3 regions of the Peribacillus sp. FSL M8-0224 genome follow, and region 3 is predicted to be linked to each of the others. Evidence: predicted binding sites of a transcription regulator. Region 3 holds the regulator's gene; each other region holds the start of a gene.
What was found. The regulator LexA, encoded in region 3, represses DNA repair genes until DNA is damaged. The targets are predictions, from matches to a motif close to CGAACATATGTTCG.

Region 1 (10,902 bases), 770 kb from region 3:
CCTACACTGATTACAGCATATTTCGGTTTTGTTTTGTTAATGAAAGCTGAACTTGTCGATGTTTTTGCACCATGATGGCCTACTTTAAGTAAATCCACACTTGGTACCAGTTTTTTAACCAGCATATCTTTCTCTGCTTTTTCTTCGGCATCACCTGTAAACAAGAATGTTTTTTTGCCGTGTTTAAGCAACAGGACAGCACTCCAATTATTTAAGTCAGACTTAGCATAGTCCTTAACAGGTGCAATGAATTTAAGGGAATTATCCTTTGCTTTAGTGTTGATTTCCACTCCCGTCTTCGCTTTTTTTATTGTAAGCGTCTTCTTCTTAACAGTCGTTAAAAAGTCTTTGTATGCCTGGGTAGTATGTGAAACTTTAGGGGCATACACAGATTTTACATTAATCGATTTAATCACATGAGCAAGACCGCCAACATGATCCGCATCTGGGTGAGTGGAAACTAATGCAGTAAGTGTTTTTACCTTTTGTTTTTTTAGGTAGGCAACAACCTCGTCGCCCTTTCCTTTACCGCCGCCATCGATTAAAACGTTTTCATTACCGGTTTGTATCAGATTGGGTAGAATGAGAACGCACAACCAAGTTGTGTTTTTCCCAAGCCCCCGTTAGAACCGTACGAGCAACTTTCGAAGCATACGGCTCACGATTAATCTCTTTTACCCAATTTGTTCTTAAGTGGTAGGTACCTTATTGTGACAGGGAACGCAGAGTAACATCTTAGGAATATCGTTACTTGCTTTGATTATATCCAGGACTCTTTTCTTCCTGTTTCTATTGACTTTTCTGATGTGGTGAACTTCAAATGGTCCTTCTTTATCACCACATTCGCAACATATAGCACCTTGAGTTTCCTCCAGTTGTATGCGGTGTGTTGGTGAACCACCGCTCCATATTATGCTTGCGGTCAATATATCATAATGTTCGCCTGTTCCTTGGTATCCGGTTATTCCTGAATTAGAACTCATTATCTTAGTAGCAATTTCGTAAGGAGTTGTATATTTGTAGTCTCTAAACTGTTTTAAAACAATTGGTTTTCCTTCTACATAATCTACAATTCGCTTCCAGTTGTTTCCGAATGCAACAATACTCTTTACGTGTTTCCTACATACCTGTGGAATACTGCATTTATATTTCCTACCGAGCCAATGCAACACTTTCCAGTATAAATAACTGTAGAGTTTACTAGCTATTGTATGCCAATTGTTGGCTATCTTGTAGTAGTTACTCCAGCCACTCGTGAATCTATTAAGATTTATTATCAAATCACTTGGTGGGCTGTTAAAGTGTGTTTGAATCAGAAAGTCGATTCTTTCTTTCGCTCTCTTTATCCGGCTATTAGGAACATATATCCGCGAAAACGTATCTCTGTATCCAATTCTATCCTTTTCGTTTGGGCGTTTAATGATGTCATACCCTAAGAAAGTGAAACCATTTGTTGAATGAGTGATTTTCGTCTTTTCCTCGCTTAGTGTGAGGTTTAACGATTCTGTAAACCACTCTGAGATTTCTGCTTTGAGCTCGATGGCTGCTTTCTTATTGTAGTTGCCCATAAGTATCACGAAATCGTCGGCATATCTGACGTATCCTAGAGTTTTTGTTTGGAAGTATTTCTCCTTGTCATAGAAGCTACTTTTATTTCTATCTTTCTTTAAATCTCTGATTTTCTTCACGGCTTCTTCCCTGTTATTGATTTTCACCTTGGAGCCCTTTGGTCTACCATTAGAGAAGATTCTTATTGGATAGTTATCCTCTTTTAGGTACTTTCTTAGGCGGAGGACTCTAGAGTTTAGGGTTTTATATTCAATTTCTTTGGAGGAATATTTCTTTCGTTCATCCAAAGTCTTAAGTAATATATCCTCCAACTCTAGGCTATTTTCAATGTAGGTCGAGTTTGTATTATATTCTTCCTCTAAATTCCTTTCACTTATTGTGAGGGGGAATTTATTGTTCTGAATAGCTTTCCTGATTTCGCGTAGTCTATTTGTGTAGTATGTGTACTCACTACTTTTAAGCTTATACTCGTCCTCTGGAAAATTCAGCAGCTTGGGTTCAATATACTTGTCAAACTCATTTAAGTATATATTTGCAAGAATTGGACTTACTATTCCACCTTGTGGGGTTCCCTGTTTGGTTACGAACACCGGTAACTTTCCCTCGATGCCATATCCCAATTGGTATCCACTTTTAAGAAATTTATTAATTAGGTTTATAAGCTTTTCGTCGGCAATGCGGTACCTGAGTATTTCCAGCAATTTGCCGTGGTTTATATTATCAAAGCATCCTTTGATGTCCCCTTCGATAACCCAATCATATTTCTTTACGGTGATATAATTGATAGCTGTTTGACAGCTTCTTTTTGGTCTAAAACCGTGAGATGAATCAGAGAACTTAGATTCATAGATAGCCTCTAGTAAAAGTTTGACTGCCGATTGCACGATTCTATCCTTGAGTGCAGGTATTCCTAAAGGTCGTTTGCCACCGCTGCTTTTAGGTATCTCAACCCTTCTAACCGCTAGTGGCGTATAATTCTGGTCGTGCAGTTCTTGCGACAACCCTTGAATTGTACGTCCTAGATTTCCTTCTAACTCACTGCGAGTAATTTTGTCAATTCCTGCTGTTTTTGAACCTTTGTTTCTCGCAATTTGGTAGTAGGCGTGCAAGAGGAATTCAGGTCTTTTAATGATGTTATATAAATCTTTAAATCTCAATTCAGGTTTTTCTTTTGCCACCTTGGATAAATAAGCAATTCTTTCCGTAGCTTGAAACACGGGGCTTCGCCTCCTAGTCCATCGTTAATTATTGCTTAGGATTAACCTCACATCTTTCGCCAGCAGACCCTTCAACCCATTAAGAACCGTGGATTACTCGCGTCACCGCGTAGGGACTGTCCTACATTCTTCAATGTAGGTGTAACTGGGTTATTCCCTCGTGTTTATCAACACTTTCAAAGGAACTTTTGGTTCACTTTTACCAGTCGCGGACTAATCCGATGTGTCTTTCGGTACTAAGAATGTCGTAGGATATTCAACCATCCTCAATTCTTAGCCCTTTGCAGGTTATCGTTGTAACACGTTACAGGAGCCTTTAGGTTGTCTTCAAATGGTTACACAATCTGTGTCTGTGTTTATCCGCGAAATCCCGTATACAGCGTTATTTCACTAGTCAGCCATCTATTGACTTCTACTTCCGTTCAATCCATACAAAAGCAGGGGATAAAATGGACTTGTCAAGGATTCTTCGTCCATAGGCGGTGTACTTTCCTCACCCATCTCAACTTCACGAATGACCCGTTAACCATAGGTTCCTATTCACCATACAGAGTTGCCTGTTGCCTACAATCCTTTCGGCTCACTTCCCCGTTTCTTACCCTCCAAGCTGACCCGTACAATAAGAGGTAATTCTCATTGCAGGGGAGGGATTAGGTCCCAGACACTGTACTGTCCCAAGGAGAAAATGTTACCATTTCTCGGGGTGCTATATTTAGCACATTATTACAACGACATCTTCTGCCGCCCGATTGAATCTCCTTGTCCAACGTTGATAAAATGTACCTTTACATTTGAGGCTGCCTCAGTTGTTTTAAGTCCAGTGAATAAAGATAAAACAAGAACAGCCACCAGTAGAATATTTATTTTCTTCATTTTTCCCCTCCGGTTAATAATTTACCATGTGTAACCGGAAAAATGGGAATATGGGAATATGGACACGATTTTTATTTGTGGTAAAAAAAGGGAAATATCGTCTAGGCTTATGTTTAGGGAAAATGATCCTGGGTATTTATGATTAATCTCTTGAATTAAAATGAAAACCATTATTTTAAAGAGTCAATCACTAAAAAATCTATTCCTCTCAGAAAAGAGTGTGAAGTTGGCATATATTAAAGGAGCAGGCTGCGTAGAAAGTTAGTATTACCAACAAAATATTTTGTTAAAGAGATTGTTACTGTTTTTTTAGGATTTGTACAATTTAAACGTTGATTACCCCCCCCAGGCACTCGCTTTCCGCGGGCGGTCCGAGAGCCTCCTCGGCGCGTTTGCACCTTTTGTTCCAACCAACTTTGTTTTAAAATTTAGATAGGAACCCTTTTGGCTACAAATTAAACCATGCAAATAAAACATTGCATGGTTATCATAAGAAATTAGGGATGGGTATAAGTTTCCTTAATGATTGGCTCCTTAATACATAATATGAAAGACACCGATGATGTATCTTTTGTTCAGTATTTCACAAATGGTTTTGTTTTTCTGGAAGTTCTTTTTGCTTTATACGTTTAATATAAAGGGGGTGTTACTAGTAGATAATACTAGTTATGGATATGCAATTAACATCTTTCTCAATAACGTTGTACTGACACTAAAATGATAGTTTAGACGTATAGTTATAATAGATGAATGGAAATTAAAATGTCGCTTAATAATGAACAAACGGGCCAGCCTTTTAATCGTTAAGGACATTTTCGTCGAAACTGTTGCCTTAATTCAGTAAGCAGTAAGTGCAAACGGCTTGTGTAACAAGAAGAGGAGAAGCGGCTATGGCAGTCCTCGGTTCCTATAATAGGGAAGAGGATAGTATACCATACCAGGCAGCTTCGACTTTCTGCCGTTTAATCATCAAGAACGAAGGCGATGCTATGCATACAGCAAACTTTTAATGAAGGATGCCATAACTAGGGAACTTGAAGTAACGCAGTTAAATGTAAAAGGTATTTTCAGAAGAAGATATTATCTATCTGAAATCTGAAATCCATGGCAGACATTTCATCCGACATGATAGAGCTTGATCCAATAGCATGGGCTTTTTAAGCGTCCCATCGTCCTAAAGGAATTTCCATTCATTCGATGCAGGGATTGGTTGATGGCAATCGATCAGGGCAAATCATGGGATACGTGTTACATTCTGCGGCGGATCATGATATTGGTTACTTTTACATCGATTTGTCGAAGCTGACTGTTTTCCTATCCTTTTCTTCAATATGATGAGTCGATCATAACGGGTGCCACTCCAACCTTTGTCATGGAGCATGTAATTAACTTTCATTTAAGGAATCTTAAAACTAAAATTGTTAGGATATTCAGTATGCACTTGATTACATAGGTTATGCCTTGATCGAAAAGTAATCTTTCACGGAGATGACTCCATGGTTTGAACTAGCCAATTAAATTATGATGTTATGGAATATTCAAACAGGGGAATGGAGGTAAGTGAGTCTAATCGATCTTGATCATGAAAGACTCCCTTACCTTTATGCCAGGAGAGATGCGGTGCTTTTTTATGGTCATCCTTTTTACGTCCAAGGGAATTTGTATCCTTCCGGAAGGCTCCGTTGTAACCCGTTAATCCCTTGAGGGTTTTTTTTCGAAAAAGTAATAACATAACAAGTCTTCGGTTTTGTTGCGAAGGCGGGGATTGAAATAATTATGATGTTCCTCGTATCCTTTATATAAAAAACAATACATCGTGAAGGATTCATCGCGTTTGATTTCACTAACCTTAATATTCTCTTTGCGCAAATAGCGCCGTACCTCGGCAAGTTCGTCTTGAACCACTTTTAAAATATGTTCGACTAGCTCCGAATAGGGCCTTTTTAATTTAAACGGACTAATTTCGATGACCTTGAGATCCCGGTTTAAGACTGTAATAACCATAGGGAGGTAGATGGCTTTTTCAATCATATTTCGGTCACCTTCTGGAATGCGGGTCATCATGACCGCCCCTTTCTAAATAGCGCGTTTTTAATACTAATATGTATCTTCCGTAAAAATAAGAACATTTGTTCCGTTTTTATCCTAATGTATTTTCAGTGGTTATGCAAGCAGTTTTGATAAATCTAGAAATATTCGTTAATAAGATTATGTTTTCCGGAGATAGGGAAAGTATGAAGATATATGGATAATAATTCTTGCAATTTCGGGGGAAAGTGATATATCTAAAATAAACGGTTTTTAATAAGTTTATGCTGCTTTGATGGCAGCATGTCGAGGGAGATAATTATGGATTTGGATACTATACGTGAGTGGTTTACACTTGATCATATATCGGCACTTATTCAGCAATATCGCTCATTCGGTCCAATTCCCGGGATCTTACTGCCGATGCTGGAAGCTTTTTTGCCTTTTTTGCCCTTAGTGGTGTTCGTGCTTGCCAATGCAACGGCATTTGGTCTCTGGTGGGGGTTTTTATTTTCTTGGATTGGTGCGGTAGCGGGGTCCTTTTTGATCTTTTGGATTATTAGAAGATATGGTCAAATGAGGTTTTTCCGATTTTTGCAAAAGCATAAACAGGTGCAGAGGTTGATGGTTTGGGTTGAGAGCCATGGATTCGGGCCTTTGTTCATATTGCTCTGCTTCCCTTTTACACCTTCGGCTATCGTTAATATCGTTGCAGGGCTATCAAAAGTCAGTACCCTGCAATATGGACTTGCAGTAGTTGGAGGGAAGGCGGTGATGATTTTTACGATCAGTTTCGTAGGTTACGATTTAGTATCATTGATTCATAAACCTGTGCGAACGATCATTATCGGAATCGTCATCTTTATCCTATGGTATGTGGGGAAAAGACTGGAAGTCCGGTTAAATAAAAGCATGAAGAGAGAAGAAGGGCAATAAATTAATATATAAATGCAGTAGGGGTTGAACTAGATGGAAAAAACAAACAAGAATTCTTTATCCGATTGGATAAAACCAGCGATGATAGCTTTTGTTATTTACATCTTAATCCGTACATTTCTCTTTTCAAGCTATGATGTTGAAGGAAAGTCGATGCAGCCGACCCTTGAAGATGGAAATAAACTTGTCGTGAATAAAATCAATTACCAGATTCATGATATCAACCGTTTTGACATTATTGTTTTTCATGCGAATTCACAAGAAGATTATGTTAAGCGGGTTATAGGGGTTGCAGGTGACCGTATTCGTTATAAAGATGATTGGCTATACGTAAATGGTGAGAAAGTGGATGAGCCTTATCTTGAGAAATTCAAGGAAGGTTTCCCAGGACAGGATTTTACAGGTGATTTTACATTAAAAGAATTGACGGATATGACCAAAGTTCCGGAGGGCAAGCTTTTTGTCATGGGTGATAATCGTCTTGAAAGTGCTGACAGCCGTCACTTTGGTTATATACCGGTAGAAAATGTTGTCGGTAAAGTGGATGTTCGATATTGGCCGGTCAATGATTTCAATTTTAAGTTTACAGGTGAGTGATTGTGAAGCCCGAGTATGATGCGGGCTTTTTCTTTTGGGGAAAACGCGAACGTACGGTTGGTGTTTTTTTAAGGGAAACGGTAAAATAATAGAAGGTAAATCTAATTGGAAACAGAAACCTAGTCATAAAGACGAAAGTATTTCTGGTATGATGGATCTAGATATTATGTTGTAAGGGGGAAAAGAGATGTCACTCCGTTTTTTACTGGGAAGATCGGGTACAGGGAAAACTTCGAATATATTGGACGAAATCCGCTCTAAATTGGCAGAAGATCCCGAAGGAAATCCAATTATCTACCTCGTTCCTGATCAGATGACGTTTCTATCTGAATATAAATTAATTAAAACACCAGGCCTTGCCGGAATGATCCGGACACAGGTTTTCAGTTTTAGCAGGCTTGCTTGGCGCGTTCTTCAGGAAACCGGGGGGATGAGCCGGCTGCATCTGGACAGTGTTGGCGTTAATATGCTGATACGGAAGATCATGGATGATAAAAAGGAAGAGTTAAAGATGTTCAGTCGATCTGCTGATAAGCAGGGGTTCATTGCACAGATGGAGCTAATGCTGGCTGAGTTCAAGCAGTATTGCATCCAACCTGATGACATTCAAAACTATTTGGCTGAAACCTCACAGGCCGGCAGCGGCATTCAGGATAAACTGCATGATCTTGAATTGGTCTATCAGGCTTTTGAGGATGAAATGGTCAATAAATATTTAGACTCCGAAGATTATTTCACTTTGCTGATCGAAAAAATGTCAGAGTCTTCATATATAAGGAATGCGGATATATATATCGATGGTTTTTATAGCTTGACTCCACAGGAATTATTGATTGTTGAAGAAATGATGAAGCTGTGCAGGAGTGTAACGATCTCGCTGACGTTAGATCAGCCCTACAGGCAATATGCTCCGGATGATTTGCAATTGTTCAGGCAAACGGGAAACCTTTATCATCACCTATATCAGGCTGGATTGAGGAATGGCATACCGATTTCAGAAGATCGAATCTTAAAAAGATCGGAAAGGTTTGGAAAGAGTCCGGGGCTGAATCATCTGGAAACTTATTTTTCCATTCGTCCTGCACGAACGTTTGAGCAGTCACCTGATGTAACGATCGCCCAGGCAGTTAACCGCAGAGCTGAGATTGAAGGAGTTGCCCGGGATATCTTGTCGCTGGTCAGACAGAGACAGCACCGTTTCCGTGATATTGCGATTTTAGTCCGTAACGGGGAAGCATACGCAGATATTTTACAAACCGTTTTTCGGGATTATCAAATTCCCTTGTTCGTCGATTCCAAGCGGACGATGCTGAATCATCCTCTGATTGAACTGATTCGTTCGACTTTGGAGATCATCAATGGCTATTGGCGTTATGAACCGGTATTTCGTGCAATCAAGACAGAGCTTCTATTTCCGCTGCAAAAAAACCACGATCGGATGCGTGAACAGGTAGATAAGCTGGAAAACTATGTGCTGGCACGCGGCATTAAAGGAAGCGGGTGGACGTCCAAAGATCGTTGGACCTACCGGCGATTCCGCGGTCTGGAACTCGAGGACCGGAACCAAACGGATAAGGAAATGATGCTTGAGCAAGAGTTGAATGAAATGAAGCAATTATTTACCGAGCCCATCTTGAAGCTATCAAAACGGGCTAAAAAGGCTGCTAATGGCAGGGAATTGTGTGAAGCCCTTTATCTATATCTTGAAGAATTGCATATACCGGAAAAATTGGAAAAGCTGAAACTGGAGGCAGAAGAAGCAGGTGATTTGGTATCGGCAAGAGAGCATGAGCAAACATGGAATGCGGTTGTCGACCTATTGGACCAATTCGTTGAACTGCTGAGCGGGGAAGAGCTTTCCATGAAACAGTTTGCGGTAATCATTGAAGCTGGTCTGGAGTCTCTTGAATTTTCTTTGGTACCGCCGGCAATTGACCAAGTATTAGTCGCTAATCTAGATTTATCCCGCCTGGATGATGTGAAGACAGCTTTTGTTATCGGTTTGAACGAAGGGGTTCTGCCGGGAAAAGCTGTATCTGACGGGATATTTTCAGATAGTGATCGTGATGTGCTGCTGGCTGGTGGACTTGATGTTGCCCCAAGTTCGAAAGTGCGCCTGCTGGATGAGGAGTTCACAGCGTACAAAGCATTCACTACGCCTGCCGAGGCCCTTTATTTATCATATCCGCTTGCCGATGAGGAAGGGAAGGCGCTTTTACCTTCATCCTATTTGAAACGGGTAAGGGACGTATTGCCTAACGTTTCCGATGTGTATTATATGAACGATCCGTCCGATCTGCCTGCAGAGGAACAGGTGAAATATGCAGCGAATCATGATGTGGCCCTTTCGTACCTGGCTGCCCAATTGCAGCTGAAGAAAAGGAACTATCCAATCCATTCACTATGGTGGGATGTATATAATGCCATTATTGATGATGAAATGGCCGGTCCTTCAGCAACTAAGGTTTTATCGAGCCTTTTTTATCAAAATAGGACAAAGAAATTAACTGAGGAAACAAGTAAGCAATTATACGGTGAGAGCATTCTTACGAGTGTATCCAGGATGGAAATGTTCAATAGCTGCCCGTTTTCCCATTATGCGGCTCATGGCTTGAAATTGAGGGAAAGGCAGATTTTCCGTTTGGATGCCCCGGATATAGGCGAGATGTTCCATGGAGCGTTGAAAATGATTTCCGATTACTTGAAGGAACATGATATTCCTTGGTCTACATTGACCCCGGAACAATGCTTGGAGCTGGCCAGAATTGCTGTGGAGAGACTTGCTCCTAAACTCCAAAATCAGATTTTGTTAAGTACGAACCGCCATCACTATTTACGCAGGAAACTCGAAAACGTGATAGGACGTGCCTCGATCGTATTAAGTGAACATGCAAAGGCGAGCGGTTTTGCTCCGATCGGATTAGAACTTGGATTCGGAAAAAATGGCGAGCTGCCGCCACTTTCTTTTACATTGAAAAACGGTACGAAGATGGAATTGATCGGGCGGATCGACCGAGTGGATAAAGCGGAAGAAGATGAGGGTGTCTATTTGCGTGTGCTCGATTATAAGTCGAGTGAAAAGGAACTGAACATGAGTGAAGTATATTATGGACTCGCGCTGCAAATGTTGACATACCTAGATATCGTCGTCACCCATTCCAAGTCGCTGATTGGAAAAGAAGCGATTCCAGCCGGAGTTTTGTATTTTCATGTGCATAATCCCGTTGTCAAATCAAAGGGTATGCTCAGTTTGGATAAAATTGAAGAAGAAATTTATAAAAGCTTTAAAATGAATGGACTTGTACTGGACCATTCAAATGTCATTCAGTTGATGGATACCTCTCTTGATATTGAAAATTCGGGTAAGTCGGATATCATTCCAGCTGGATTTAAAAAGGACGGATCGCTCCTGGCGGCTTCCAAAGTTGCCAGCAGGGAAGAGTTTTCGCTTCTGAATCATCATGTGCGCCGTATTTATCAGGAAGCTGGTGATCGAATGGTCGATGGTGATGTGGATATTACTCCATACAAATTAAAGGAAAAAACGCCGTGTACCTTCTGTTCCTTTAAATCTGTATGCCAATTCGACCAGTCACTGGAGGAGAACCAATTCAGGAATTTGGCACAGAAGAAACAAAATGACGTTCTTGAGCTATTAAGGGGAGAGGGGGAGAGCGATGAG
Region 2 (10,902 bases), 1.4 Mb from region 3:
ATATCCCGGTTTATGGACACAAAAATAATCAGCGCTGGCTTACTATCAGTGATGAGTTTCTTGAAACCCATAATCGTTTTTTCCTTGATTATGCCAAAAAGTTCGGAGTGGCAGAAGAACTGAAAAATAAACTGATCCATAACCGCGACGAAATCCGTTTCCTTAGTGAACGGAAACTGCATGGATATTTGGCTGAGGGGGATGAGCTCCCTGGTCTTCCAGGCTGGAAAGTGATCGAGACTCCAGGGCATGCGCAAAGCCATTTATCTTTTTACCGGGAAAGTGACGGGATCATGATCGCAGGCGATCACTTGCTTGCCAAGATTTCGCCTAACCCATTAATGGAACCACCTTTACTCCCTGGAGGCATGAGGCCTCGTCCGTTACTGCAATATAATGCATCACTTCAAAAATTATTGGATTTCCCCATATCCACTGTTTACTCAGGACATGGATCTGAAGTGGCAGGAGATGCAGTTGCAGACTTGATTCAATATAGATTCGAGCGGCAGCATAACCGTGCCATGCAGGTGAAAAGCATGCTTCAAGATAAGCCTTTATCTGTCTTTGAAGTGTGTCAGCAGCTGTTTCCGAAAGTATACCTTCAGGAAGTGGGCCTGACACTTTCGGAAACGGTCGGTCAGCTGGACTATTTAGAAGACTTGGGTGAAGTCCAAACAGAAATCCAATCAGGGGTCATTCTGTATTCAATCGCTTAATGTTCGCAAGGAGGCCGCTTTTTTTGAATAAGTTACAAGGTAAAGTTATTGTTATTACCGGTGCTTCCGGAGGGATTGGCAAGGAAGTTGCCATTCAAAGTGCAAAACAGGGAGGCCGTCTCGTCCTCTTGGCCAGAAGCATGGATAAATTACTGCTGCTGAAGAATGAACTGATCACCCAATATGGGATTGATGCATATGCCTATAAGCTTGACGTTGCAGACACGGATCAGGTGACAAATGTTTTTAATGACATCCATGAGCAAATAGGTGAAGTGGATGTGTTGGTCAACAATGCTGGTTTCGGCACGTTTAAAGAAGCGCAGGATACGGAATTAAATGAAACGAAAGCAATGTTTGCTGTCAACGTCATTGGCTTAATGGCCTGCACAAAGCTGGTTCTGCCGTATATGAAGCAGAGGAAATCGGGGCATATCATCAATATCGCTTCACAGGCCGGTAAAATCGCCACTCCTAAATCAACATTGTACTCTTCTACCAAGTTCGCAGTTCTTGGCTATTCAAACGCACTTCGGCTCGAACTGATGGAAGATCATGTTTTTGTGACCACCGTCAATCCTGGCCCTATAGAAACGAATTTCTTTAACATTGCGGATGAATCAGGTACATACTTAAAGAACGTTGAAAAATTCATGCTTAAGCCTGGAGATGTCGCTGCTAAAATCGTAGCGGCGATGCTGACCAACAAGAGGGAAATCAATCTCCCTGGCTGGATGAATTTAGCTGGGAAATGGTATAACATGTTTCCGAAGGTCACCGAAACATTAGGAAAAAAAGCATTTTTCAAAAAGTAGGCTAGTCTTTCGATACCAGACGAAAAATGGTCCAATAATAGGTAAAGGGGAATGTCGATGACATTCCCCTTTTGATTTAACCGAAGTTATCATTTGAATGGGTAACTATTTCATGGGGAGTCCGTCTATTTCTATTAGGAGGGATTTTCATGAAGATGATTGTAAACCTTTATATATATTTATTCGTCGCCCTTATTCTGGGCAGCTGTCAATCCCCTGATTGGAACATGGATGAATCCATTGATAAAGGGGAAGAAGGTTTCATTACGGATCTTGACGATAAAAGGATTTTGATTAAAGGGACGTACTATAAGGTGACTAATGATACATATATTCAAGATCAACATGGTAATGACCTCGATTATTCCGAACTGGAAATAGGGATGAAAGTGAAACCATGGCACCGGGGCGGGGTGAAGAAATCATTTCCTGGGAAAGCGGAAGCGGAATTGATTCTTGTTTTGACGGATGAAAACAGCTTGGCCGAACAAAGGGCGGTCATTGCTGCTCTCGATCATGTCAGCAAAGCGGAAAGTCAGCGATTCATGGTTCTCGAAGTCGCCCATTTACCTTCAGAGCATGTTTATAATATCGAAATGATGAATCGTTCCAACTTGGATTCTTCATTCATTGTGACAGTTGAGGATGTAACGGATGAAATATTATATATAAAATAAAACAACCGGACTGAATCACTTTGAATTCCGTCCGGCTGTTTGTCCTGGATTTTATAAAGTTTTCGCACCTAAATATTTTGGTTTCCAATAAGAATTATCCATATCCGTAATGGTTATTCCTTTGGAAGACGTAGCACTAATGAATTGACCATTTCCGATATAGATCCCAACATGGGATACTCCTGTTCTTCCAGAAGAAGTATCAAAGAATACAAGATCACCCTTAGCTGGTGAAGATACTTTTAAACCCGTATTGGAATAGAGCAAGGATGTTGTACGCGGTAAGGTAATTCCTTGAGATTTCTGGAATACGTAATAGACGAAGCCTGAGCAGTCAAATCCAGTTGGTGTTGTTCCGCCCCATTTGTAGGGTTTGCCTATTAAGGTTTTTGCATAGCTGATCAAGCTAGTATTATTGACATTATAAACACCAAGCGCATTAAATGTGTTACGGCCGGCAATTCCGTCGGCAGTCAACCCTTTGGCTTTTTGGAATTTTTTTACTGCAGATACAGAATAGGTGCCGTAATATGTAGTCAGTGAACCTGAATATGTGAAATAACCTTTGGTTTTTAATAGTTGTTGTAGTTGTTTGACATCACTATGTGTCATTCCGGGTCTGAGGGTTTGGTCTCCAATATTGGCAAAGGCTTGCAGTGGGGTTAGCATCATGGCAGATGCAACAGCAGCTGAAGCGATCCATTTCTTCATAATTTTCATTTCCTCTCTATCTATCTCTCTATTATTTCTTAACAATATTATCCTACAATACCATTATGACAAATAGACATAATTTTGGTTACATTTTCATTACAAAAAAATGAGCATTAAGACTGGATTCCAAGTAGACGAAAGCCTGTTGAAAAGGGTGGGGGGATTTTAAAAGACTAAGCATATGGACCTACTTAAAATTATTCAAGCTACCAATTAATCTTTTTCAAAAAAACAATCTGGATGCTAAGTTTAAATTTGGTATTTTATCCATTTTTAGTATCTATTATATTTTTCAAGGAAATTACAATAAAAAGTAGAAATTTGTATGAAAACTTCCATTGAATAAGAACGTATATTCGGTTAAAGTTATGAATATAATAAAGCGAACGTATATTCTTGTTAGGGTGAAGAAATGATGGATTATGGGACGATGCCGAAACAATCAATTATGTGTATCGATATGAAAAGTTTTTATGCAAGCTGTTCAGCGGTCATGCTTGGTCTGGACCCGCTTGATTGTTATCTGGCGGTGGTTGGTGATTTGAAGAGGACAGGGAGCATTGTGCTCGCGGCTTCTCCAAAGATGAAGAAGGAATTTGGCATCAAGACAGGTTCGCGGATGTTTGAGATCCCGAATGACCCGAGGATTGTCGTCGTTGAACCTAAAATGGCGACTTATTTAAGGGTTTCGACGGAAATCACCCGCTTGTTCAACCGTTATGTGCCAAAAGAAGCGATTCACGTATATAGTGTGGACGAAAGTTTTGTGAAAGTCGATGGTGCCGCTTCTTTATGGGGAGATGCCCGCATGATAGCTGAAAAGATAAAAGATGAAATTGAACGGGAATTACAGCTCCCCTGTGCCATTGGAATTGGACCGAACATGCTCATGGCAAAACTTTGCCTTGATTTGGAAGCCAAACATCAGGGGATTGCAGAATGGAAGTATGAGGATGTGCCAAGCAAACTTTGGCCGATTTCCCCGCTTCGTGAAATGTGGGGGATCGGCAGGCGCGTAGAAAAAACCCTTCATGGAATGGGTATATTTACGGTTGGGCAGCTTGCCAATTATGATCTTGAATTACTTGAAGCGAAGTTTGGAATTATGGGCAATCAGCTTTACCACCATGCCTGGGGAATAGATTTATCCGATATGGGGGCAGCGATCATCGAAGGGCAGGTCAGCTTCGGCAAAAGTCAAATCCTGCTGCGGGATTATAAGGATGAGCATGAGGTAAAGCAGGTCATGCTGGAAATTTGCGAAGAAGTTGGAAGAAGGGCACGCACCCATCGTAAGGCAGGAAGAACGGTGAGCCTAGGCATTGGTTACAGCAAGGATGAGTTTGGCGGAGGTTTCCATCGTTCGCGTTCGATTAATGAACCGACCAACATCACGATGGAGTTATATAAAGTTTGTCTGGAGCTTTTCCATGAGAACTATAAGCAAAAAACGGTTCGAAGCATAGAGGTCAGACTCTCGAATATTGTGGATGATAATGAGATGCAGCTGACTTTATTTGATGCTTCGCGCTGGAAGAAGCGGGAATTGAGTTACACGGTTGATCGAATCCGCCACAAATATGGAGCCAAATCGTTATTGCGTGCCGTTTCGTATACAGAAGCAGGTACAGCCGTATACCGAAGCAAGCTGCTTGGTGGGCATAAGGCGTAAGGCTGACTTTGAAAGGAGGGAAAAGAATGATTCGTGATCGCGGCCGTATCAAATGGACATCGATGATGTTGCCGGAACATGTGAAGATGCTCCGGGATTGGGTGGTGGAGGATGGCTATGAAACGAAGCGCATCCTGGATGAGCAGCAACTGGAAGAAATGAATGCGGTAATGGGGGAAGCGATGGAGGAAAGAAAGGATGTCACGATTGCTCATTATGAAGGAAACCGGTATCAGCTGTTAATCGGCAGGATCCATTATTATAATGAGCTCACCCAAAAGCTCCATATCGTTGACCGGTTTGAGCAGGCTCACTATATCAGGCTTTCCGATATAGCGGATGTAAGGATAATGGAATGATGAGTGGAAGGGCTGTTCCCCAAGGGACAGCCTTTCATTTTCGAAACGGCATCGTGATGAAAGGACTGACGTGATATAAGAGAATCGGCATTTGTTAGAACGGTCCATGAGGAAAGTGATTTCCGTGAGGGCAGATCTTGCATAAGGAAGCAGGCAGTTTCGTTAACAGAAACGTTTTTATCGTTTATAATGGGGGAATGCAAAGACATCGGGAGGCAGCAATCATGTATATTGAATGGACGGAAACAGCGGCTGAGAAAATAGCCGGTAAGGTACAGGGACAAGAAGGATATTTACAGTTGAAATATGATACTGATGGCTGCGGCTGCGTGGTAAGTGGTGTGACGGCGCTATGGTGGGTCAACGAACCTGAAGAAGGTACCGAAAAAGTGGAAACAAACGGAATTCCGCTATATGTGGAGAAATCAAAAATGATTTTTCTTGATGAAGTCATGAAAATAGACTTTGTTGCGGAAGCGAACAGCTTTCAATTAAAAAGTCCGAATCAAATCTTAAATCCGAGGATGAGCTTTTTTAATAAAATCTAACTAAAAGCAAAAGAGGGGATCGTGGATACCCTCTCTTTTCTTCTCAGACAAGTTTTAGAAACTGATCGATTTGATCTTCATATTCTTTTGGATTTTCATTATAAGATTGAGCGTGGGCCCCTTTTTTAGCGATGTACAGCTGTTTTGGGCCCTCTTTTGCTGCATATAATTCCGCTGTCATGGAAGCGGGAATGAAACTGTCATTTTCACTATGGATGAAGAGCACGGGTTTTCGGATATTTTTCATATAATCGATTGGGGACACTTCATTGGTCCAATATCCGTCACGGAGTTTGATGAACGTACGCCCGAGCGGAAATACGGTCCAAGAAGGAACTGGGACTTCATGCTTGAGCTGGTGTTTGATCTGATCCTCGAAGTTTGAAAATGGACAGTCGGCAATGTAAAAATCAGCACCATCTTCAAGCATTCCGGCATATAAAAGCAGGGTTACGGCCCCCATGGATTCTCCATGAATGCCAATATGAAGGTCGGGCCCTTTGCGTCTTTTCAATTCATCGATTACGGCCTTCAGGTCGAATTTTTCATAATGTCCATAACTGCTCGTCTTGCCACCGGAATCCCCATGCCGGCGGTGGTCATAAATGATCGCATTGAAGCCCCGCTTAAGAAAAATGTTCATGTACTTAATCGAATTGACTTTGTTCTCCGTCACACCATGAGAAATGACCACCCACTTTTTGGTGTCATGCGGTTCGATAAACAAGCATTTCAAGGAATATCCGGATGGTGACGATACCCAAATTTCCGATTTAGGCAGATTATCAAAATCCTCCGTGATCAGGCGTTTAGCCATGATTTCACGATTCTGGATAAAATCATCTTCCTTCTTTTTCATGTACATGATCCGATTGGAAAAATAAAGGCCGACGCCGATGATATACGCTAGGATTCCAGCCAGTGTAAACCACCATTTCTTCATGAAAGGACCTCCTCGATTGATTTTCTTTATTTTACCATGAGGGAAATGGGAAAACACTGTCTGAAAACCATGATGAGGAAAACGGCAGTCGTGATATAATAATTTCATAAATGGCCAGGAGGTTTTAAGGATGAAAAAGAAACAGCCGCGAAAACAAAATCAAAGCAAAAACCAAGATAAAGATTCATCTTCATTGAAACTCGGTGATATGATCAATCAAGATATCATGTCCCAGCTTCGTCAAAAGCAAAAAGAACTTAATGAGGCTGAACAAGAGAAAAGGGAAGCGGAAGAAGAAAAAAAACGTGAAGAAAGAAAGCGGCGGGAGAAGAATAAATCATTCGAAGAACTATTGGGTGAAAGCAATTTGAACTGGAAGAACTATAAATAAAAACAGGGAGCAGTTAAAATTTTAAAAGGGCTGGCTCCCTTTTTCTGTTCAGGAAGATTTATTCCTTGCTGATATTCCTTTATTTTATAAAGTATAACGATTATATTAAAGATAAGTTCGATATGCTTTCATATCGGATGGACTACTATTAGCTGGTGATAGGATGCAAAATAAAATAGAAAAAGTACTGGAAGACCAATTATGTTTCCTGCTTTATGCAAGTTCGCGGGAAATGACGAAGAAATATAAACCGCTGCTTGATAAACTTGAAGTGACATATCCTCAATATCTTGTTCTGCTTCTATTATGGGAACAGGATACACTTACAGTAAAAAAACTTGGGGAGCTCCTTGCCCTCGACTCAGGAACGCTTACCCCCATGTTGAAACGAATGGAGCAGAATGGCTTGATTGTCCGTGAACGTTCCACTGAAGATGAACGGTCTGTCATGATTAAGTTGACGGAAAAGGGACTTGGTTTACAGGAAGATGCCTGTTTCATTCCCGATCGCATTTCGGCAATGTCGGGTGGGGATAAGAAGGTGGTTGAGGATTTAAAAGCTTCGCTGCTCCAACTATTGAAAACATTACAGGAATTTTAGCGAAGAAAAGACGCTTGGGAACCCCAAGCGTCTTTTTATTGATTGGATTTAGTCTACATCTATTTCAAAGGCGACATCCACATTGCCATTGATTGCTTTTGAATAAGGACACATTTGATGCGCTTTATGAACAAGGGTTTCGAAAGTTTCCTTGTCGACCCCGGATCCCTTCACAGCCAAAGTTACAGCCAAGCTGTACTGATGCATCTCACCCATCAATAGACTGACGCTTGCGGTAACTTTTGAATCGAAAGAAACGCGTTCGATTTTACCAACTGATTGCAAAGCGCTATCAAAACATGCAGCATATCCAGCTGCAAAAAGCTGTTCCGGATTAGATGCTTCAGGCATCTGTTTAGCCCTTGGTGTTCCAGGCATCGCAATATCAACTGTGAAATTGCCGTCAGCAGAAATTGCCGTTCCTTCTCTTCCGCCATCGACTGTTACAGAGGTTGTAAATAATGTTTTTGTCATCATTTTTTCTCCCTTATCTTTTTATTTTAATTGTGCACAACTGAATTGTACAATATTAATTTTGGGATGTCCAATGAAAAGTTTAAAACCGTTAAATTAGAATGATTGGAAACTTGAAGTTGGTAAAGAAGGCGAAAAAAAGATGGAACGGAAAAAGGCTGACTATCCCGTTGGTTAAACGGAGATAGAGCAGCCTAAAGGTTTGTCCTGACATTTCTTTTTTAATTCCGGTGACTTTCATATTTGTTCACTTTGGTCAACCGCTTCAGGATATCCAACTCGGTGGTGGACAGTGAAGGGCTGTTGGCAGCTTGGCAATTATCACGAAGCTGCTGTACTGAGCTTGCGCCTGGAACAACGGTAGCTACGCTTTGATGGGACAATACATATTGAAGTGCCGTTTCATTCAACTTCCTATCGGAAAGTTTGTCCTTTATTTGCGGAAGCAAATCTTTAAGTTCGTGATAGCTATAGTCAAGGTATCCATCCTCATTTGCCTTTTCAAGCATTTTTTCACTGAGCAGCCCTTTGGCAAGGGGGCCACGGGCGATCATGCTGATTTGTTTGTTGGCCAAAAGGGACAGCCACTCTTCTGGGCGGCGGTCGAGCAGATTAAACTGCATCATCACGGAATCAAGCTCAGACTTTTCAGTGAATTCCTTGATGACATTCGGACGAATCGAGGAAATTCCATAATATCGGATATAGCCTTCTTTTTTCAAATCTTCAAATGCTTCTACCGTTTCTTCGATATTGTCTGAAATGGTGCCGCCATGTAACTGATAAAGATCAATATAATCAGTCCCCAATCGCTTTAAGCTATCTTTTACTGCCGTTTTAATATGAGCGCCGGATGGGTCCCAGCTCCAGGAATCTTTATTTTCATTCCAGCGGTTTCCGACCTTGGTGGCTATGTATACCTTATCGCGGACCGATTTTAAATTCTTTCCGACGATTTCTTCATTCATACCGAAATCATATAAATCGGCCGTATCAAAATAATTGATTCCTTCATCTAAAGCGGCCTGTATGATTTCGGATGCCTGATTTTCAACAGTCCCCAATGACATGCATCCAAGCCCGATTTCAGAAACTAGCAAGTCAGAATTTCCTAGTCTGCGTTTTTTCATGTTATCCACTCCCTTTACATTCATTGTAAAGGAGAAATCCATTTCACTCAAAGAATTCACTTGATCCGTTTTAAAGGAGTGGGTGGCACCTGATCGTGAATGTCGGCAATCCAATCATTGACATAGACATATTGATTTTGTAATTGCTTTAGTTTTTGAAGGATTTCCCAGCTCTTTCCGGATAAAGTAACGCTTTTTTCCAATACGTAAACTTTCATTAAATCGCCCTCCATCTCTATTATGGTAAAATGTATGAGGAATCATGCTGCAATTAGAACAGAGGAGTGGTCACGATGAAAAAATTTGAAGAAAAAACGCTGTCTTCGAAAAAAATCTTCACAGGAAAAGTAATCAGCCTGCAAGTGGATGATGTAGAGCTTCCTGATGGGAAAACGGGTAAACGTGAAATAATCAAGCATCCGGGAGCGGTTGCCGTCATAGCTCTCACGTCAGAAAATAAAATCATCATGGTTGAACAGTACCGTAAAGCGCTGGAGAGAAGCTTGGTGGAAATTCCTGCAGGGAAGCTTGAAAAAGGCGAAGAACCGGTTCTGTCGGCTAAACGGGAGCTGGAAGAGGAGACAGGTTATGAATGTGAAAAAATGGAGCACATCATATCCTTCTATACATCCCCAGGTTTCGCCGATGAATTGGTCCACCTGTATGTGGCCCACAATTTGAAAAAGAAAGAAAATGCGGCACCGCTGGATGAAGATGAATTTGTCGAAATGCTTGAACTCACGCTGGAGGAAGCTCAAACTTACATGGATGAAGGGAAGATCCAGGATGCCAAAACGGCATATGCAGTTCAGTATCTGCAGTTGAAAAAGGCGATGACATCATAAATGAAAGAGTTTTACGCTGACCTGCATATCCATATAGGCAGAACGAGAAGCGGAAGGGCCGTGAAAATAACAGGTGCTAAAACGTTAACCTTCAGCAATGTGCTGCAAGTGGCAAGTGAAAGGAAGGGCCTTGATCTAATCGGGATAATCGATTGTCATTCTCCTGAAATTATCGAAGAGATCGAAGCGGGGATTCTTGATGGCGAAATCACGGAAAAGACTGAAGGCGGACTTCAATATAAGAATACAACCATCATTCCGGGCTCGGAGATTGAAATTTATGATCATAATTGTAATGGACCGATCCATGTCCTCGCCTATTTTCCCACTTTAAAAGCGATGAAGGAATTCTCCTCATGGATGAGCGGACATGTTAAAAATATCACCTTAAGCTCCCAAAGGATTTATTGTGATGGAAGAACGCTGCAAAAAACCGTGAAGTCACTGGGCGGCCTGTTTATCCCGGCACATGTTTTCACCCCATTTAAAAGCTTATATGGAAAAGGGGTGCGATCAAGTCTGACTGAAGTATTCGATCCGGAGCTAATTGATGCCATCGAGCTTGGTTTAAGTTCAGATACAGAAATGGTCAAGGATATCGAGGAGTTGGACTCCTATGTATTCGTAACAAATTCCGATGCGCATTCGCTTGGGAAAATCGCTCGTGAATATCAAAAAGTCCTGCTTGAAGAACCAAGTTTCAATGAGCTGGCAAAAGCCCTTAAAGAAACAGGGGATCGTAAGGTGACCGTTAATTATGGATTGAACCCCTTATTGGGAAAGTATCACCAAACCGTATGTTCAGGGTGTTTACATCAGGTATTGAGGGATAGTGAACAATGTCCTGAGTGTGGTAATAAATCCATTATTAAAGGGGTATCGGCCAGGATTGAAGAACTCTCCGTTTCCGGGATGGACAGAAGAGACGGAAAGGAAAGGCCGCCGTATATCCATCAAGTGCCACTCGACTTCATCCCGGGACTCGGACCTAAATCCATGGAAAAACTGCTGGTG
Region 3 (10,902 bases):
TGGCATACCTGGATGGCCGGAATTAGCCTTTTCAATTGCATCAATTGATAATGTACGAATCGTATTGATAGAAAGTGCATCTAATTTATCTAACATATTGTAAAAACATCCCTTCCTGTAATGTACCTCTTTATATTATAGTGACAAGCATAATATCACAACTAAAATCACTATTTACTGCCTCAATATTAAAATTTTCTAGAAATAAGAGAAGCCCCTATTTAGATTAAACTAAATAGGAGAATACATACATGAATGCACTCTCTTTTTACTCCAAAATGCCAAAGAATCCTCAAATGGAATGTTCCATCAGAGGAATCCAAGCATTAATGTAAATTTCGTTTTTCTTTTATATTTTTTATCTTTTGAGGAGTGACGTCATTACCCTCTGGATCCACGACTTTCACATGCTCCAACGTGTCGGACATGGATTTTCTGAATGTTTCCAAATATTCACTTCTCAATTGGGTTTGCTCTTTCGCTTCAACTTCCGTCAAGCCTTCAGCCTTTGCCTTTTTAGAAAGTACATTTATACGGGCTATTTTTTCTTTTGATAACATAATTTCGCTCCTTCATAATCTGCGGATATTGTCATGGTATTAAAAAAAAAGCGAAATTACAAGTTCTATGATTTACTTTCCTTTGTATTCATTCGATGTTCGAGAAAACGCCTGTTCACAGTAGCCTTAGATACATTGTATCCAAAGCCCCTTAATGTGGCTGCGATTTCTGAGAATGTCAACCCATTGGCACGCAGTTTAATAATTTCTTCAATAGGAATCTCCATACGGTCCCTTCCAGTGGAATTCCTTTGGTTGTGAAGATTTTTTTGAGGACGGTACCCTTTTTCAACGGCTCTCATCATTCCGCGCTTTATTTTAAGATTATGTAGTTTCCTTTGATATTCTTCTACAATGCCCACTATCTGGATGACCATGGCATCCGAATCCGATAACTCCAGCTCCCCATCGTGTGAGAGCGTATAAATTTTCACATCTTCTTTAAGGATGACATGGAAAAGGGCTATTTTGGCATTCCCTCTTCCCAGTCTTGTTTCGTCCTGGATTAATAAGACTTCAGCTTCTTTGGTTTTAAATAGTTCGAGCATGTCAAAAATGCCATCCCGATTCAACTCATAACCACTTGCCTGTTCTTTTATAATGGAGACAACTTCCACATCCATCTTTTCAGCCAATTTGACTAATTCATCTTCCTGCCTTGCCAATGATGTTTCCTGTGACTCTTTTTCGGTGCTGACCCTACAATAGATTACCGCCTTCATAATACCCTACCTTTACTACTTACTGCTCACTGGCCAAATTCTGGACAAGTTCTTCCCCTTTAACCGGTATGACAATGACTTGTCCAGGTTTTATCGAATCCGCACTGACTCCATTATTCTCTTCTATCCAACCAATGAATTCTTTTTTTGTCAAATTTGTTTCTTCATATTCTTCGGCAATTCCCCATAGGGTGTCACCTTCGCTTACTTCTATAGAAAGGAAATCCTTTTTTTGATCATTGTTCAATGTACAAGAGAATAAAATTGAAAAGATGAATACTGATCCCGCTAATAGAATCGTATAAATATAATTTTTGTATAATTTTTTCATAATAATCCCTCCAAAGCGAATGTTCGTTCGTATGTTATGATCAAATTATAATACGAACGTTTGTTTCAGTCAACAACAAAATTCGAACTTATGTTTGTATAGAGATGGGGGCCATGCTATAATGTAGCAAAGAACATTGGGGAAGAGGTGCACAAATGACAAAACTATCAAAACGGCAGCAAGATATTCTTGATTTCATTAAAGAAGAGGTTCGCCAAAAAGGGTATCCGCCTTCCGTACGGGAGATTGGCGAAGCAGTGGGACTTGCATCAAGTTCAACAGTACACGGACATTTATCCCGCCTGGAAAGTAAAGGCCTTATTAGACGTGACCCAACCAAGCCAAGGGCCATTGAAATAATGAATTTGGAGGAAGCGAACAATATTCCCAAAGCCAATGTCGTGAACGTGCCGTTACTTGGAAAAGTAACAGCGGGCATGCCGATAACAGCTATTGAGAACATTGAAGAATACTTTCCGCTTCCCGAAAGCATGGTTCCACATGATGACCATGTATTCATGCTGGAAATCATGGGTGAAAGTATGATTGAAGCAGGAATTCATGATGGAGATTATGTCATCGTGAAACAACAAAGCAGTGCCAATAATGGAGATATCGTCGTGGCGATGACGGAAGATGATGAAGCCACTGTAAAACGATTCTTTAAGGAACCGGATTACATAAGGCTTCAGCCTGAGAACTCAAATATGGAACCAATTATTTTACGAGATGTTTCGATACTTGGAAAAGTAATAGGCTTATATAGACAAATACACTAAAAGCGCTTCCCGCGCTTTTTTTGTTTGTTTAATTTATGTCCAGAATTCTCTCAATATGCATTTGAAAGAGTAGATATTGAAATATTTTTTAATAGAATCTAGTTTCATGGGAAATTAAACATCCTTTATAACGGATGAAAGTTAGACCATCGCCTTTCTGGTAATATGTACTTTGGAAGAAAGCTCATTGAAATAAAAAAAAGAGGGTTTAAAATCCCCCCTTTACAATTAATTTCACTTTTAACCTTTGGTTCACTTTAATAAGGTTAGATCGACCAAGTCATTCCACCAATATGTCCTGTTTAATTTTCTGGCCATAAGGAGCAATTTGCTTAATGAATGTTTCCTTGCTCATTAGATCTTTCATTACCAAGCATAAATCTTTATTTCCAGGGAACTCACTCCTAAATATATCCACCTAACACCCGTTGAATTAATACTTTTATATAGGAGTACGGCTGTTTACATTGGCGGAATTACCATCTCCCTAGTTACCCGTACCATTTCGCACCTACCTCATATTTCATAAAAAAATGCCTCCTCAACTAAGAGAAGGCATTTCGCTATTTCTCAATATAGACCGAACGAATCAGCGTCCGGGTTCTTTCGGTACCATCCACATTTTTTTCCTTAACATCTATTGTTACATTATAAACACCTGACTTAGGTACTTCTGGAAGGGTGCCAGTAAAATTTTCAGTATCCATTGCCTTAATTGAGTTTTTTTCACTAATTTCATTACCGGTTTCATCTATCAGATGAACCAAAAATGTTGTACTGATTGGTCTTTTTTTATCATTCATTGGATTCTTTATTAAAAATTTTGCATCTTTTTGCTTAACTTTACCGGCCATACTTAATGTAATGGGATTCTTTTCGTTAAATTGGGCTGTGAACAGGAAGGCGTCTTTTGGCGATTTAGTCTTCATTCGTACTTTCCAGTCACCAATTTCAAGGTTATTTCTGTAGAATGATTGGATGGTTGCACCATTAAAAAAGGAAGTTTCATTTTTGGCTGAATGGACCTTTAAGGAAGGTGAATACTTTTTATTGGATGGAGAAATCAATTCAACCTCGACATCATTTGAGGCTGTATATATGCTTATATTACCTGGGGCCGCTTCATTTACATGGAAGCTTTGTTCGACCCAGACATTTTGTTTCAGGACATCACCCAGAACGGTTTGAGCGAGTGCGGTTGTAATGACATCATCTTCAACTCGTTCTTTATAATTGACATGATATGCAGGAATCCCAGTGGTGGATGTGCTTTTTAAATAGGGTTCAATTCTTGAAAATACAGCTGAGCCAACTCGAATATTGTCGTGATCAAAGTTGGGATCCGTAAATAAATGTGTTGCATAGGGTATTTTTGTACTCCATACATTCACCAGTCCATCATTTTCCCCATATGATGATAAATATTGTCCCCCCATTGATAAGGCTGATAGTACCGGGCCTCTGTTCATACCTGCCACAGTGAAATACAAGTTTTTACGAGAGTTAACATGGTTATCCGTGACAGAACGAAATTCAGCCATTTTACCAACTTGTAAAGAATAAGTTCCCTCATCTTTTTGACCTAATAAGGAACCAAGCCAGCCCGCATACCAGCTATAAGCCAAATCAGCTAGGTGAGAACCATGATGTGGGGAAGCTAAAGTGATCACCCTTCCAACATATTGGTGTGCTCCATAGTGGACTAGAGCCGCTTGGGTGTCTGGGCCCCCTTTGCTGTGAGCTATAATATTTACTTTTTCGCCCCCGAAATGGTTACTGATTTCTGAAAGCATTTGAGCTAATAGCCTTCCATTGGCATATTGGCTCACTGATCCATTTCCAGCTGAATCATGAAGCTGAACAAAAACCGTTTGGTAGCCTGCTTCATACGCTTTGGTATACATATCATTGACGCCATGATATTCCGTTTCACCATACCAGCTGGTTGAACTGCCGTTTTTCCCTTGTACAAACACGATTGGTGGTTTGTTTGTATCAAGATTGGGAGGAATACCTCCAAGAAACCAATCCCCTGGACTGAAAGTTTCGGAGGGCGGTTTCAATTTTCCTGCTGAGGAAATGTCTGGCTTTGCCATAATTAATAGAGTTAGAATGAGGACAAGAAAAACGACATAATTGATTACATTCCTTTTCAAGGGTTATCTCCTCCAATATCATCTGGAATTTTTTTGAACTCATCCAATTATCAATGCCCTCCTTCCATAGCCTTCTTTAGCCTTCATTAATATATAATTGTACTTTTGCATACCATTACCTGCTATCTTCATAAAGATGGGAGAAAAAAACTAGAAGAAGTTTTATTGATAATGGAGAAAAAGTATGAAGATTTGCCTTCCATTCATTTAGGTATGGGGTCTTTTTCATTTTATGAAGACGTGCTTTGAGAGGAAAACATGCTGCCAATTCACGAAAATAGAGTACAAGCCCTTATCCTGCAAAGGATAAGGGCTTGTTCATCCAGATTAACTTTTCCTTCGAATTTGCCATTGTCCATTTGCTCCTATTCATGGTGTTTAGAAGTCCGCCCTATACATTAAGTAAATAATTTTCTTTCACAGCAATTGGCTGACATTTTTGGAATCACTGTATCAATCGTATATTTGCACAAGAAGTTTGGATTTGTACACCTTTTACTACATACAGGTATTTTACAAATGTTCTAATGTCAGCAGCTCCTATGCAACTTCAAAAGAATTAATTTCCCTTTCCTCTTTGTTCCCCTTCTTTCCATCGTTACTTGAATCTTGTCCTATGGAAGTCAGGATTTTATGGATTCAAATGGCCAATCTGTTGAGGAAATGCTTGGTACAATTGAACTTTCAACTACATTTGAAGTGTAGGTCAGGGTCAAAAAAAATGATATCGTCAATCGAGAACCCTACACATTCAGCAAATAAATAAGCCTTATCGATTCGCAAAGGAATCTTATATTGCTCATAGTCAATGTAAGTCCTCTTGGCCATCTTCAGCACTTTAGCCATTTCATCTTGAGTTAATCCTTTATACTTCCTGGCTTGTTTAAGTGTGAACTTAACGCTTGTCATATCTTGTCACCACCTATCTAAAAAAATAATATCACACTTGAAGTATAGTTACCAACAATTTTTCGCAAAATTCACGCACTTTACGTTTACTCACTTTCACTCATAGTGTATATTCAAGTAAGAGGTGAAGAAATATGCACATTGGTGAACGGATTAAAATGTTAAGAAAAGAAAGAAAAATGACACAAGAAGATTTGGCAAATGTATTAAAAGTAGCTCCTACGGCAGTATCAGCTTGGGAATCCGGACGGAATAAACCTTTAATGGATAAATTGAGCATGATGTCCACTTGTTTTGAAATACCGCTATCCCACCTCATTGAAGGAGCGCCTATCGTTAGAAATAATCCTGGAATGGAATTCCTAAATGAAAAGAATGTAAGATTAATTGGTGTCTACGGAAATATCCCTGCTGGAGAGCCTAATTTCACCAACGAATATATAGAAGCCTATATGCCGACATTAAATTCGATGCTTAAATCGGATAAAGAATATTTTTTCCTTAGAGTGAATGGCAATAGCATGAATAAAGAATTCAGAGACGGATCATTGATTCTCGTTGAAAAAACAACCTACCTTGATAACGGGAAAATTGGAGTGGTCTTGATAAATGGACACGATGCTACGGTCAAAAAAGTGAGAATCAATGAAGAAAACATCATACTCACTCCCTGCAGCACGGATCCTTTTTATGAAGAAAAAACCTACAACATAAAAAATGATAGAGTCCGTATTTTAGGAAAAGTGGTTCAAGCCATTAAAATATACGATTAATATCCAACTCGAGGGTTTCATACGGAAAGAAAGTAAAATAAATGAATAATGAGCAGCCATACATAGATTCAATTCATACAGTTTTTATCAACTTAATTGCTGTTGCATTTTAGGTACAAGCCATCATGGTTTGTGCTTTTTAGTATTGTTCTTTTATTTGTCTTTACATAAAATCCTTTTAATTTGTGTCAGCCCATAAAAAAAAAGGCATACCTTACATTAATAAAGGAGTGGAATAATTCATGCGAAATTATCCATATGGAAGCCAAGATAACGTATTTATGCCAGGTCATTATGCGTGTACGAGCAACTTTCCGCAAACGATGAAAACTTTATCACCGACTTATACAATTCCCACAGAACCAGTTCTCTTTGACCATCTAATGATGAATTTAGGTAAAACGATCACTATCGTAACAATGAAGGAATCATTAAAGGGCAAACTTACCGGCGTCGCTATTGATCACCTGCAATTATCAATCGGCGATTTAAAATATCATATCCGTTATCCCCAGATTACTTATTTCATTGAGTGAATGTATTTGGAAACTTTAGTAGGGGCCATTTTTAGTATATTTTCCTTTCATGCAAAAGAATAAAATTGTTTATATCGGGTAATAAAATCATCATATTTTTATAATGCGGTTCACAACCCCCTATAAGAATCTTATAATTGAAGATAAGCATTTGCCTCTGTAGCTCTAGAAGGGAAGAGCGCCGGAAAACATTGTAGCCACCGGGTCGCAAGGTAAGGGTTTCAGAAGCACCGAAAAGCAATTACGCTGAGGCAGGTGGAATTCCTGCCGGTGAAAATCCGTAGGGAAGCGTGTTCTCCCCTAGCCTATGCTTACGAAAGGAGTGCGGGTTCGAATCCCGTCAGAGGCTTACTTCCTGAATAATGCGATTATATATACTCACAGAAAGTGACTCCAAATTGCACAAGTCCACTTTGGCCTTCTGTGTAAATTATTTTCCCCTTGCATTCCTCCCGCTTTTATCGAAGGACCGAATCAGGATGGCAGAATGTACAGTTTTTCATTACATGCATATTCCTGAATCAAAAAGGCCCCTCTCTTTTTGAGAAGGGCTTACTGCGTGGTGTGCTTCTGGAAATTATAAATAATTATTAATTATTAATTATTCATTTCACCCGCAATTTCTGGTTAACCGTAATGGTGTACTGACTGTCAAGACCGTTCCAATCTTTAATTTGCTGAACCGTACTGCCATAAGAATTGCTTAAGGAATATACTGTATCCCCACTAACGACAGTGTGGTATACAGCTGTACTTTTCTTAGTTAGATTGAAGCATTTAACTAAACCGTTTACATGTCCGCGAGCCAGTGATTCGATAAAGGATGACGTTTTCAACTTTGCTGCGTCATTTACATTATCGATAAATCCATTTTCAGTCAGGAGTGCAGGCATGTCCGTTTCACGGAGTACATATAAATCTCCTGTTTTTTGTCCTCTGTCCTGGATGTTGATAAGCTTCATGACCTCTGAATGAATATGATCTTGATACGTTTTCGTTATCTGGTTAGTGGACGTATAAATGTAATCCTCGTACCCAGTTCCGCCGCCGGCATTAATGTGGATGGAGAGAAAAAAGTCAGCTCCCCACGCGTTCGCTGCATTCGTACGATCGTTTAAGGAGGGGTAGGTATCTTGGGTCCTGCTCATTTTCACAGAAACGTTATTATATTCTATCAATAAGATGTCTTTGATTCGAGTTGCAATGGATAAAGTTAAATCCTTCTCTCTCAATCCATTCCCGACCGAGCCTGGATCCGTACCGCCATGGCCGGGATCAATAAATACTTTCACCATTTCTATCACCTCTATTAATCTTATGTTACGTATTAACAAATGCTTGTACACGTAACTATCGGATTAAAGAAATTCTGCCGTTCTCAAAAAAATACACCCCCTAAAGGTGTAGTGGCATTATTTGATGATATTCGCCCAATGAACGGGAATTCTTTGAAAAAGACTTTTTCTATTTTTTTACATTCGCATCAGGAATTTTTGGAGAATAAGCAATCTATAATCAAAGGAACAAGAAGATTGAGAAATATTAAGAAAAGTCAACATTAACACAAATTTATCGGTTTTTGGTTTGTTTTATTTATCGCTTCTGCGCACTCTTTAATTGAGTCAATCACTATAGTCGGTTCTGATAATTGCGGAAAATGTCCACTCTTTTCAGCGACACTGTGTTTGCTGTTTCTTGTCAATGAAAGTAATGCCATTAATCAAAACTATATTGGGTTTGCCGTTTCCACTAATATTATATTGTAGCGTCCCTTTCGCAGTTTCCACCTTATATTTTTCTATTTTCAATGTCAGCACCACACCTCACTTTGTTTAGATTAATTCACGTGTGTAACAAGCTATTGGTTTCATTTATAAAAATTGCTAAATGGATTCTTTGAATTTTTTACGAAAGCTATAGAAAATGATAATGTGAACTTTCATTCCTAAACATTGTACAGGATTTTAAAAGGAGAGATCGTATGATAAATGAATATGATAAGTTTGAACAATTAGTTAAAAAGTTGGATCAAGGAAACATGCTAATTCGCGCATGGGAATTAATGGGCGGAATTTCTGCAAATGTGACAGGACTGGAAATATTACAATCGTCAGGGCGTATCGTAAAAATGATCGTTCGTCAGCATGGTGATAATGACTTGAAACGGAATCCAAATATTGCTTCATATGAACACAAGCTCTTAGGGATATTGAAAGCTGCCGGTTTGCCTGTACCAATGCCATATTACTTTGAGCAATCCTGCGAGATATTTTCCAAGCCATGCATACTTATCGAGTTTATTGAGGGTAAGTCAGAATTCACCCCCTCAAATCTTAATGATTATATCTTGCAATTGGCAATCAATCTAGCAAAAATCCATCGTGTTAATTGTGCAGATTTATCTTTATCATTCATGCCTAAACTGGAAAATACATATGTCGAGATGTTAAATAATAAAGATAGGGTAATCCTGGACGAAACATTAAATTTGAGCTTGATTAGAGATCTGCTGAAATCCTCCATGCCCCTACCCTCCATGAATAAGGAAGTGATCCTTCATGGTGATTATTGGCCAGGAAATATATTATGGAAAGAGGATAAACTAGTTTCCATAATTGATTGGGAAGACTCAGGTTTAGGGGACCCTTTGACTGACCTTGCCAATAGTCAACTCGAAATTTTATATCATTTTGGAATGCAAGCGATGAATGACTTCACCAATCAATATAAATTCATGATGCCGGAGGTGAATTTTACTAACCTACCCTTCTGGCAATTATTTGCCGCATTACGGTTATCTACATTTCCCGAATGGGGCTTGGAAAAAAGCAAGGAAAATAACTGGCGGAAAAGACACAAGTCATTTGTTCGTGAAGCGATTAACCGAATTCGGTAAATTAATGTTTATTCATTTTTTTTGAAAATGATTGAAGGATCTGATATGCCCGTAATTTTTGATAAAGGCATTTATACCAGTCCCTTTATCATTTATTTTCATAAACTAATAATGACTTTCAAAAAAATCCCAGGAGGTGTTTACATGTATAATAAGCTCTGGGGGCATCCGAAAGGCGGTCAATGTCCACAACAATATTGCCCACCTCACAGAATGCCCACTCAATATAATCCATCTCAAACCTCCCCGACCAAGCAATATGTTAAAACCAATGTCATTAACACTGTTATTCCGGTTTTTCACCCGACACATACAACAACCGTGAATAAACACTTCAACACCTATATACCGCATACCCGAAGTATCGTAAAAGAGTGTTATTCACAAAGTTTTGTTTGTGGAGTACCTCAACCCCCCAGTTATTCGAGGAGAATGTTAAGATATTAATTAAAAAAACCCCGAATCGGGGTTTTTATTAATTCCTTCAACCTCTTGAATTGAGTTACAAAGGATTTACAACTGTCTGAATGCAAACTCCCTATACTTTTTAAAATTTTGTTTCTTATAAAACTCTTTTGCTGCCATGTTTTCAAACCAATAATCCAGTTCAATTAAATCTATATCATTCTTTTTAGCAATATCATAGACCTCATTCATTAGTTTTTTACCGTAACCTTTATGGGTTTGACCTTCAACGATACTAAGCTGATGCACATATACTGATTTATACTCATTTTTAAAAGCACTTTCAGGATAGTTTTTAATTTCAATCCATGCGTAACCAATTGGCACTTCATGTTCTTTTAAAACTAGAAAAACAAAATTATCATTTTCAACCAAATTTTTAAAAGTTTCTTTCATTGCATTATAATTATATTCCTTAAAATACTTAGGATATAGTTTTGCATGCAGATTGTGAACATTTCGATTTAATTTTGCAATTACTTCATGATCCCTGGATTGACTTACATACATAATTATCCCCCCTGCCTATACTATATTACAATCAAGCAACGTCCATATTCCAAATGTACAACAATCCTAGCCACTATCTGATAAATTCATTCCAAAACATCAGTTCCACCAAACCTACTTTAGTTACTTCAAACGCTTCGCCACCACAAGCTGCTGGCAATGGATCACAGACAACTTGCCTAAATGAAGGAACATTAATCTTATAAAAGCAGATGGAGCTTCTGATGAAACGCTTACGGCTTATTCGAAAGCCAAACTTGTCTGC

Region 1: a site for LexA is predicted at 7,267-7,280, ahead of addB (helicase-exonuclease AddAB subunit AddB). Genes of this name have one in related genera too.
Region 2: a site for LexA is predicted at 3,271-3,284, ahead of MKX49_RS14730 (Y-family DNA polymerase). Genes of this name have one in related genera too.

Annotation. Positions count from the first base shown of each region.
Region 1 is NZ_JBBOOJ010000001.1:892,048-902,949, forward strand. Features, by position in the region: gene MKX49_RS04305 (ComEC/Rec2 family competence protein) at 1-596, opposite strand, end outside; gene MKX49_RS04310 (reverse transcriptase domain-containing protein) at 690-2,786, opposite strand; gene MKX49_RS04315 (hypothetical protein) at 3,510-3,659, opposite strand; gene MKX49_RS04320 (hypothetical protein) at 5,352-5,720, opposite strand; gene MKX49_RS04325 (TVP38/TMEM64 family protein) at 6,009-6,623, shown strand; gene lepB (signal peptidase I) at 6,657-7,220, shown strand; gene addB (helicase-exonuclease AddAB subunit AddB) at 7,408-10,902, shown strand, end outside; gene addA (helicase-exonuclease AddAB subunit AddA) at 10,898-10,902, shown strand, end outside.
Region 2 is NZ_JBBOOJ010000001.1:3,076,363-3,087,264, reverse strand. Features, by position in the region: gene MKX49_RS14750 (MBL fold metallo-hydrolase) at 1-719, shown strand, start outside; gene MKX49_RS14745 (SDR family NAD(P)-dependent oxidoreductase) at 743-1,534, shown strand; gene MKX49_RS14740 (hypothetical protein) at 1,684-2,211, shown strand; gene MKX49_RS14735 (C40 family peptidase) at 2,263-2,922, opposite strand; gene MKX49_RS14730 (Y-family DNA polymerase) at 3,338-4,597, shown strand; gene MKX49_RS14725 (YolD-like family protein) at 4,624-4,956, shown strand; gene MKX49_RS14720 (iron-sulfur cluster biosynthesis family protein) at 5,181-5,504, shown strand; gene MKX49_RS14715 (alpha/beta hydrolase) at 5,548-6,447, opposite strand; gene MKX49_RS14710 (YqkE family protein) at 6,578-6,838, shown strand; gene MKX49_RS14705 (MarR family winged helix-turn-helix transcriptional regulator) at 7,002-7,439, shown strand; gene MKX49_RS14700 (Ohr family peroxiredoxin) at 7,488-7,913, opposite strand; gene MKX49_RS14695 (aldo/keto reductase) at 8,135-9,043, opposite strand; gene mciZ (Z-ring formation inhibitor MciZ) at 9,100-9,261, opposite strand; gene MKX49_RS14685 (NUDIX hydrolase) at 9,337-9,888, shown strand; gene MKX49_RS14680 (endonuclease Q family protein) at 9,889-10,902, shown strand, end outside.
Region 3 is NZ_JBBOOJ010000001.1:1,657,064-1,667,965, reverse strand. Features, by position in the region: gene tkt (transketolase) at 1-96, opposite strand, end outside; gene MKX49_RS08105 (DUF896 domain-containing protein) at 327-560, opposite strand; gene MKX49_RS08100 (YneB family resolvase-like protein) at 626-1,282, opposite strand; gene yneA (cell division suppressor protein YneA) at 1,302-1,613, opposite strand; gene lexA (transcriptional repressor LexA) at 1,769-2,392, shown strand; gene MKX49_RS08085 (esterase/lipase family protein) at 2,956-4,488, opposite strand; gene MKX49_RS08080 (helix-turn-helix transcriptional regulator) at 5,233-5,457, opposite strand; gene MKX49_RS08075 (LexA family protein) at 5,592-6,230, shown strand; gene MKX49_RS08070 (DUF2642 domain-containing protein) at 6,473-6,766, shown strand; gene MKX49_RS08065 (N-acetylmuramoyl-L-alanine amidase) at 7,372-8,061, opposite strand; gene MKX49_RS08060 (aminoglycoside phosphotransferase family protein) at 8,748-9,662, shown strand; gene MKX49_RS08055 (CotD family spore coat protein) at 9,690-10,109, shown strand; gene MKX49_RS08050 (GNAT family N-acetyltransferase) at 10,176-10,637, opposite strand.